Linked DNA regions of Saccharobesus litoralis. The protein of the gene in region 3 binds, or shares a complex with, the protein of the main gene of each other region. Links are inferred from orthologs where the notes say so. Each region holds a gene or a part of one and is shown on either strand. Other genes may lie near its edges.

Region 1 (2,945 bases), 700 kb from region 3 along the record:
CTTGGTATTCTCTATCTATTAATTGTTGTATTAGGGTTAAATCTTTTTTGATACTAGTAATAATGACTTGGCGTTCCAAATTAACTAAATACTTAATTAGTTTAGTTAAGGTGGTTTCATCAAGTTCAGCTACGACATCATCAATTAACCATATACATTTTTTGCTCGAGTTTTTTTCTATAAATTGACTCGCTGCTAATAGCATGCAAATCAACAATATTTTTTGTTCACCACGTGACAAGATGTTTTTAGCTGGCGTATCATCAATTTTAAATACCAGCTCATCTTTATGTACTCCATACTGAGTAGAGCCACGTTTAAGATCTAATTCAATACTTGAATTTAATATATCACCAATGTCCTCAGCTTCTTTCCAACCTCTTTTATATTCAACTTTTAGTTGACGTTGTGCGAGCAAGTTTTGTTGCCCTAACAATGAAAAAGTATCCAATAAAATTGGTGAAAATTGTTCTACGACATTGGCTCTGAGCTTAGATATTTGATTGTTAAGCTCAACTAATTTTGGTTGCCATGTTTGAGCAAGTCGTCTGTCACCAAATTTCAATGACTTATTTCTTTGCTCAATACTGCGATCATACTCTCGATATACTTGAGAAATAGTTTCATGTTCCACGTGAAACACTAACCAATCTAAAAATCGCCGTCTAACTAATGGGCCATCTTCAAGTAAGCTTGTACTAAGAGGTGAACAATTTACTATTGGAAAAAAACTAGATAACTCACTTTGCTTACGTACAGGTTTACCGTCTATACGTATTTCACTTTTACCATTTAGCGTTTTTCTAATACCAAACCGATTAACCAACTCATCGCAATGACCGCGTACTGATACGGTTAAATTATCTGTGCCTTTTTTAACTAAATCTTGAGTTTTATGGGTTCGAAAAGATCGACCAAAGCCAAGTAAATTAATGGCCTCGAGAATACTAGTTTTACCACTACCATTATTGCCAACAATAAGATTACAGCCCGGTTTTAGATCGAACTCCAATTTTTCAATATTTCTAATATTGCTTAAAACCAGCTTTTCTATGTACATAAACAAATAAGCCCCGGCGACTTGGCCAGGGCTTTATTTTACAATCTAAATTTATAGGCGCATCGGCATTACAACGTAAAGCGATGAGTCATCTAAGTTATCTTCAATTAACGCACTGCTGTTTGCATCGCCTAAGGTAATTTTGACTTCATTAGATTCAATCGCATTTAGGATATCAATCACATAAGCTACGTTAAAACCAATTTCTAACGAGTCACCTTGGTAATTAACGTCAACCACTTCTTCTGCAACTTCTTGCTCTGGGTTGTTAGCTGTAATGGTTAGTTCGCCACTGGCTAGGTTTAACCGAACCCCACGAAATTTTTCATTTGATAAAATGGCAGCTCGAGAAAAAGCTTGTTTTAAATAATCTTTTTCACCAATAACCGTTTTATCACCACCTTTAGGTAATACACGACGATAGTCAGGAAAACGGCCATCAACCAACTTACTAGTAAACGTAAAATTCTCGGTATTTAAGCGGATATGATTTGAGCCAACCGATACGTAGATGTTGTCCTCTGTATCTTCGATCAATCTGAGTATTTCCGTAACACCCTTACGAGGAACAATAACCTGACTTTCTTGTAATCGCTCGTTGGCGAGTTCATGCTGGGTTAAAGCTAAGCGGTGTCCATCAGTGGTAACACAACGGATCATGTTCTCTTGTGTTTCTAATGACATACCATTCAGGTAATAACGTACATCTTGCACAGCCATCGAAAACGATGTTTTCTCAATTAAGTTTTTAAGTACTTTTTGACTAACCGCAAAATTAATTTCACTTTGCCAATCTTCAAGATTAGGAAAGTCTTTTGCGGACAGTGTAGATAGTGAGTACTTACTTCTTCCACACTTAATGATTAATTTGGATTCGTCGAGCACAAATTCAATTAACGATTGCTCGCTTAAACCTTTACAGATATCAAACAGCTTTTTAGCCGGTACTGTAATCTGCCCATCTTCAGAAGCTTGTACCAACTCAACAGAAGCGACTAGCTCCACTTCTAAGTCGGTACCGGTAATGGATAAAACACCATCGCTAATATCGAGTAAAACATTGGACAAGATTGGCAGGGTATGACGACGTTCCACGGTTCCAGTTGCTAGTTGCAACGGTTTAAGGATGTCTTCACGGCTTATAGCAAATTTCATTTTTATTATATCCGTTGGTTACGACGATAACGTTCGAATTAAGTTAAGGTAGTCTTCTTTAATATCGAGGTTTTCTTCTCGAAGCTCTTTAATTTTTCGGCATGCATGCAAAACAGTTGTATGGTCTCTACCACCAAATGCATCGCCAATCTCGGGCAAACTATGACTGGTTAACTCTTTAGCTAAAGCCATAGCTACTTGCCTTGGTCGAGCAACACTCCTGCTACGACGCTTAGACAAAATATCAGCAACCTTAATTTTATAGTATTCGGCTACTGTGCGCTGAATGTTGTCTATTGTAACGAGTTTTTCCTGTAATGCGAGTAGGTCTCGTAACGCTTCCTTAACAAATTCTATTGTAATGGGTTTTCCGGTAAAATTAGCATGCGCAACAACGCGATTTAGTGCCCCTTCAAGTTCACGCACATGTGACCTTAAACGCTTAGCAATAAAGAATGCAACTTCATGCGGCAAGTTAACTTTGGCTTCTTGCGCTTTTTTCATCAATATTGCGACGCGCGTTTCTAATTCTGGCGGTTCAATCGCTATGGTTAATCCCCAGCCAAAACGCGATTTCAATCTGTCTTCTACCCCTTCAATTTCTTTCGGGTAGCGATCACTTGTCATGATGATTTGCTGGTTCCCTTCCAATAACGCATTAAATGTATGGAAGAACTCTTCTTGCGAACGCTCTTTTTTGGCAAAAAACTGAATGTCATCAATAAGCAAA
Region 2 (3,018 bases), 3.3 Mb from region 3 along the record:
GCTACTGCCAGAGCTTTTCAATTTGATAAAATTCGCGGGTGTCATCCAACATAACATGCACGACAATTGAGCCAAAATCAACCAACACCCACTCACCAAAATCAGCGCCTTCAATACCTATTGCGGGTGTCCCTTGATGCTTAGCCTCAGTCGCGACATGTTGTCCGATAGATTTAACATGAGTTTTTGAATTACCTGAACAGACGATAATAAAGTCCATAATGCTGGATTTGTCGCTAACATCGATTACTTCTACGTCACGACCTTTAAGATCATCAATTTTGTCGACTGCAAAATCGATTAACTGTTGCGTCTCCAATTCGAGTTTTCTCCTCTAAGATAAATATAAATGATGTTCTTCAATATATTCATGTACCGCATACGGCAGCAAGCAACGACAATCTAAACCACTTGATAAGCGTTGCCGAATATACGAAGACGATATTTTAAGCTTAGTCGAATTCACCAATAGGATCTTACCTGAAAGGTTATTTTCTAAGCATTTATAAGATTCTGTTTGATTTTTTGCCAACCAAAGCTGTACATCAGGGTGCAGCTCAGTTTGATAACCACCACGCTCAGCCACCACCAAATGCACATAATCCAATAATTCCTGCCAACGGTGCCAAGTATGAATGCTGTTTAACGAATCCATACCAATTACAAAACACAAAGGTGTCGTTGTATAACGCTGGCGTAATTCAACAAAGGTATCAAACGAATACGAAATACGCGGCGCTGTTAGCTCGATATCATCCACCACAAACTGTGGATACATAGCTGCCACTTGTTGGCACATGGCCACCCTATGCTGGTCTTGCGTTTCGGGTCGTGCTTTATGCGGTGGTATGCGATTCGGGATCAAACGGATCTCGTCTGCCCCTAGCCATTCCTGAATTTCCAAAATAGGTTGAATATGACCATTGTGAATAGGGTCAAATGTGCCACCAAAAAGCAAAGTCGGTTTATTCATTAAAAACTAAGCAACCATGGTTTTGGTTAACGATTGTAATCTTGGATCACCCGTAAACAAGGCACAACAATGCGCCAACATAGTATACGGATGCTTTAAGCCATTGGTTTTATAACTTAAATCAAAATGGGCCAAGGATGACAGAATAATTTCGATACTCTGGCTGTTAAGACGCTGCATAGCTTGACGATACAAGCCTTGTTTCTGTTGCCAAATTCGCAAGGATTTAAATAAAGCGTCAATACTTTGCCCTGCCTGCTGGGCTGCGACTAACTGAGCCAAAATTTCAGCTTCTTTTTGCAATGCCCAAGCAATAATTACAGGCTCTAGCTCTTCACCTTGTAAACGCTGCAACACATGACTCGCACGATCAAAATTACCTAGCAATAGATCATCGACTAATTGAAAAACGGTAAATCGAGATTGATCCGACACCACTTGTTCAATTTCAACCACATCGATCGGCTGGTTTGGGTATAACAGTGACAAGCGTGTAATCTCTTGCGCAGCGCTGAGTAAATTACCTTCGAATAAGTGCGCTAACAATTCGATAGCATTAGCCGTAATATTTAAGCCTTGCTGTTGGCACTGTTGACGCAACCAATTAGGCAGCTTGTCTTTTTCCACATCATACACAGGAATAAACCAAGCATGCTTGTCGACTTCTTTAAACCATTTACTCTTGGTTTGCTCTTGGCCTAACTTACCGCCCCACAACAGTAAAATATGCTCGTTATCCGGTAAAGCGCACCACTGCTGTAGCATTTTACTGCCATCGCGCCCGGGTTTGGCTGTCGGCATTTCCAACTCAATCAACTTACGCATAGCAAACAACGACAAAGCTTGCGCTTCGTCCATTAACAATTGCCAATTGAACTGGTTATCATGTGTCCAGCGAATGCGTTCCTCACACCCTTGTTGCTTGGCAACTTGGCGCAAAGTATCGAGCGCTTGCTGCACCTGATAGGGCTCATCACCAAATACCATGATCACGTTAGGTAAAGGTTGCTGTATGTGGCGTTCGAGTTGATTAGGGTAAATGCGCATAACGATTTGACAATTAGTAGCGAATTGAGGCTAATTGCCTAACAATCCGCGATGCAGCGTCCTTACGCATTTCCTTGAGAATTAAGTTCATTTCGCGGTTTTTAGCCAGTACCGCGTCGGGGTTATCTTGATAGTCACGTAAAATTTCAACCGAAAAACGTCGTGGCTGACTTTCGCCAATTTCGATGAGATAAACTACAGAATAAATAAGTTCATATTCTGCAACCTGACCATTGGGAAACAAAGACAAGGTTCGGCGTTCTAATTTATCATCAATAATCGATAAGCGAGCGCAGAGCGCTGGATTATCAATATTGATACCACCGATTACCAATTGCTCTTTCACTTCAACTCGCAATAGTTTGTCGCCCCGGCTATCCATACAAATGTTCTTTAAAAATGCCGGTACTTCATAACTACCACGAAGTTGAAAACCACAACTAGTCACTAAACTCATTAACGTGATTAGGCTAATGAGTTTAGTTAAGCTCTTTTGAAACGATTTCAGCACTGCGTATTCCGTTGCTATGACTAGTTAGCCACAATATTTAATAATTTACCCGGCACATAAATCACTTTACGTACGGTTTTACCCTCGGTAAATTTAGTGACGTTTTCTTCTGCATCAGCTAATGCCTGAACAGCCTCTTGGCTCGCGTCAGCTGGCACTGTCAATTTTGCACGCAACTTACCGTTAACTTGCACAATAATCAGCTTCTCGTCTTCAACCATGGCTGACTGGTCAGCTTGTGGCCAAGATGCTGTTTCAACTGCCGTTGTTTGACCCAAAGCTTGCCATAACGCATGCGATAAATGAGGAGTGATTGGCGCAAGCATTAAGGTTACCGCTTCAAGCGCTTCTTGAATAACGGCTCTGTCTTGAGCTTGGGCTAATGGCGCTTTAATTAGCTTATTCATTAACTCCATAATAGCCGCAACAGCGGTATTAAACGTTTGGCGACGACCAACATCATCACTCACTTTAGCAATGGCTTTGT
Region 3 (3,086 bases):
CTGAAATAGAAATGTAAAAGCCCAATTCCATGGCTTGCTGGGCCATTTCCAACGATTCAGTAAAGCAGTGCAATACCCCGCCGACTTTCTCTGCGCCTTCTTCGCGCAGAATATCAATGGTGAGTTGCCGTGCATCGCGCGTATGTATGATTAATGGTTTATTTAATTCAACTGCAGCGCGCACATGTTTACGGAAAGATTCGGTTTGGATCGCTTTACTGTCAGGCGAATAATAAAAGTCTAACCCTGTTTCACCTATGGCAACGACACTGGGATCAGCGGCTAACGCAATTAAATCGTCATAAGTATAGGCGGCGTCTTCTTGGTGTAATGGGTGCACCCCACAAGAGATCGAAACATTGTTGTAGCCCGCGACCGCGTCACGCATTTTATTAAAGTCTTGCAGCGATACGCAAACACACAAAAAATGCTCAACACCTTGCTGTTCAGCATTAGCTAATACGGTATCTAACCCGTTTTCAAACTCGTCTAACTTTAGTCTGTCTAAATGACAGTGAGAATCAACTAACAAAAAATCTTACCTTTCATTTGAATAACCAACCAAGGTTTAGCACTGGCTTATATGGATATAATTAGCTGAGGTTTGTCTAAAACAAAATTTCTAGAGCACGCTTACAGCAGCTATTGTTGGTACGAAGCCCAAGCTACAACAACTAAATATGCGCAGGATGTGGTAGCTGCAGCAAATTGCTCTGCTGATTTAGGCATACAAAAATAACCTCAGTTACATAGTAAAGGTCGGTTCGCTGGAATTTAATAAACCGCCGAGCATGGTTTCTATGCGATCTTTTAAATGCTGCTTGTCTTCGGTAAATACCACACCTATACCTTGTGGGGTGGCACTAGAAGCGCTAACTGGGTTAATCCAACAGACCTTTCCCGTAACTTTTAAGCTATCAATCGCATTAGGCACTAACACATCTAATTCAAGCTCGTATTCCATTTCGTACTGACGACTGGTTTCAATAAACAAGCCGCCTTCTGGCAAAAATGCCATATAACTTTTGTATAAATCTTGAACGCTTCTAAATTCCAGAGGGATAGCTTCCATAACCTTAACCTTACTTATTTACCTGTGCTATTTTATGGCAAAGTTGCTGATAGTTCAGTTTTTTATTGACACCAGTTAAGCCGTTTTGCTTTTGACTGGTCAACACGGCTTGGTACAAATCCATAATTTTATATAACTGAGCATGATTGAAGCCCGCCTTTTGCCGCTGTGCACTTTTCACTTGCAGCCATTTATTCAATGCTTGCATCATCCAAATATAATAAAAACTCAACGAAGTTTCTTCAGCTTTAACACCAAATTCCATAGCGCAAATTTTACCGGATAAGACTTGCTTAAATTCATTTAAAAACGCTTGGCGTTGACTAATATAATCGTCAGCCAATAACTCGAGTGCACACAACGGCGCTTGCCCCATATCTTGATAAGCTATCGCAAAATCATCAATATTAACTTGCTTGGCTTGTAACCAAGGTTGTAAAGCTTGCAAAGTGGGTGCGGTGATTTTATAAATTTGGCAACGGCTCAAAATAGTCGGTAATAAATGACTAACAGAGGTCGTAGTCAGCAATAAGTAGGTTTGGGAGTTTGGCTCTTCTAACGTTTTAAGTAATGCATTAGCCGCGGATTCCGTCATTTTATGGCTTTGGTCAATAACGAAAACTTGATTACCGCCCAACTGCGACTTATGTTGCGATTTAGCCACTAATTCACGAATGGCATCTACACCAACAGAGTTTGCCTCTCTATCTGAAATCAACAAATAATCAGGGTGATTGCCTTGGCTAAATAAATGGCAAGATTTACATTGACCACAAGCCCTGTCTTGACCAGCCGTACATAACAGGTGTTGAGCTAATTGCTTAACCAGTGTCAGTTTACCCATGCCATGATTGGCATCAATCAGTAAACCATGATGTAAACGCCCCTGTTGATATTGCTGGCCAATATTCAACAGAGTAGATTCTAACCAAGGATAAGTTTCGTTAACCATAATAGGTGTTCAGTGCTGCCGTTATATCTTGCGCGACTTGTTCAATACTTTGTTCAGCATTAATAGTTACTATGCTATCGTCACTAGCGGCAATTTGCTGATATTTTTTACGCGTGTTATCAAAAAACGTTCGTTGTTCCAGCTCAATGCGATCGAGTTCGCCACGGGCTGACGCTCGGGCTAAGCCAACCGCTGGGTCAATATCCATATATAAAGTTAAATCAGGTTTAAACCCTTTAAGCACGGCGTGACGTATAGGTTCAATTAAATCGTCTGGTATCCCACGGCCACCACCCTGATATGCACGTGACGATAAATCATGGCGATCACCAATAACCCACTTACCTTGAGCTAACGCAGGCTCGATGACATTTTTAATCAATTGAATACGGCTTGCATACATTATTAATAGCTCGGCTTCTGCGGTAACCGTTTCTTCATGCACTTTTTTAACCAGCGTACGCAACGCTTCCGCCATGGGTGTGCCCCCTGGTTCACGTGTATTAATAAACTCAATACCACGTTCACTTAACCAGGTTTGAATGGCGTTAACGGCAGTTGATTTTCCTGCACCTTCCAAACCTTCAATAACAATAAACTGACCTTGCATATTTGTCTCTTATTTATCGCAGTACTACTTACTGAGTTTTAAATAGCGCTTAACCGCTGCATTATGTTCGCGTAGGGTTCGAGAGAAACTATGTCCTCCCTTTCCGTCAGCCACAAAATAATAATATTCGCTCTGCTGTGGATTAAACGCAGCTTCGATGGCCGCTTTACCCGGCATAGCAATGGGAGTCGGCGGTAAACCTTTAATCACATAAGTATTGTATGGCGTCGCTTGTTTTAAATGAGCACGCGTAATATCGCCTTGATATTCGTCTCCCAAACCGTAAATCACGGTTGGGTCGGTTTGTAGGCGCATTTTTTTGTGTAACCGGTTATGAAATACCGATGAAACCAAAGGCATTTCCGACACTATACTGGTTTCTTTTTCGATGATCGAAGCCAAAATTAGCGTTTGGTAATCATCCAATGGATAAACATGTTTACCTCGGCTCT

What was found.
Region 1: the proteins of holB (region 3) and dnaN are in contact, whole or in part, in a cryo-EM structure (PDB 8GIZ), measured with the Escherichia coli proteins. The link is inferred for Saccharobesus litoralis from one-to-one orthologs.
Region 2: the proteins of holB (region 3) and holA are in contact, whole or in part, in a cryo-EM structure (PDB 8GIZ), measured with the Escherichia coli proteins. The link is inferred for Saccharobesus litoralis from one-to-one orthologs.

What each region holds. Positions count from the first base shown.
Region 1 is NZ_CP026604.1:2,325,478-2,328,422, forward strand. What follows is about bases 164-2,945. They hold dnaN (DNA polymerase III subunit beta), read right to left. Parts: upstream 2,216-2,945; coding sequence 1,112-2,215; downstream 164-1,111. Other genes in these bases: recF (DNA replication/repair protein RecF), read right to left, coding at 164-1,060; dnaA (chromosomal replication initiator protein DnaA), read right to left, coding at 2,234-2,945. In the rest of the region: more of recF, read right to left, coding at 1-163. UniProt on the Escherichia coli protein: Confers DNA tethering and processivity to DNA polymerases and other proteins. Acts as a clamp, forming a ring around DNA (a reaction catalyzed by the clamp-loading complex) which diffuses in an ATP-independent manner freely and bidirectionally along dsDNA.
Region 2 is NZ_CP026604.1:4,920,838-4,923,855, forward strand. The notes cover bases 1-2,855. They hold holA (DNA polymerase III subunit delta), read right to left. Parts: upstream 2,021-2,855; coding sequence 980-2,020; downstream 1-979. Other genes in these bases: rsfS (ribosome silencing factor), read right to left, coding at 2-319; nadD (nicotinate-nucleotide adenylyltransferase), read right to left, coding at 335-973; C2869_RS18545 (LPS-assembly lipoprotein LptE), read right to left, coding at 2,034-2,531; leuS (leucine--tRNA ligase), read right to left, coding at 2,552-2,855. In the rest of the region: more of leuS, read right to left, coding at 2,856-3,018. UniProt on the Escherichia coli protein: Part of the beta sliding clamp loading complex, which hydrolyzes ATP to load the beta clamp onto primed DNA to form the DNA replication pre-initiation complex.
Region 3 is NZ_CP026604.1:1,624,151-1,627,236, reverse strand. Bases 54-2,976 are described here. They hold holB (DNA polymerase III subunit delta'), read right to left. Parts: upstream 2,025-2,976; coding sequence 1,083-2,024; downstream 54-1,082. Other genes in these bases: mltG (endolytic transglycosylase MltG), read right to left, coding at 2,659-2,976; tmk (dTMP kinase), read right to left, coding at 2,017-2,634; C2869_RS05740 (PilZ domain-containing protein), read right to left, coding at 746-1,072; C2869_RS05745 (TatD family hydrolase), read right to left, coding at 54-532. In the rest of the region: more of C2869_RS05745, read right to left, coding at 1-53; more of mltG, read right to left, coding at 2,977-3,086. UniProt on the Escherichia coli protein: Part of the beta sliding clamp loading complex, which hydrolyzes ATP to load the beta clamp onto primed DNA to form the DNA replication pre-initiation complex.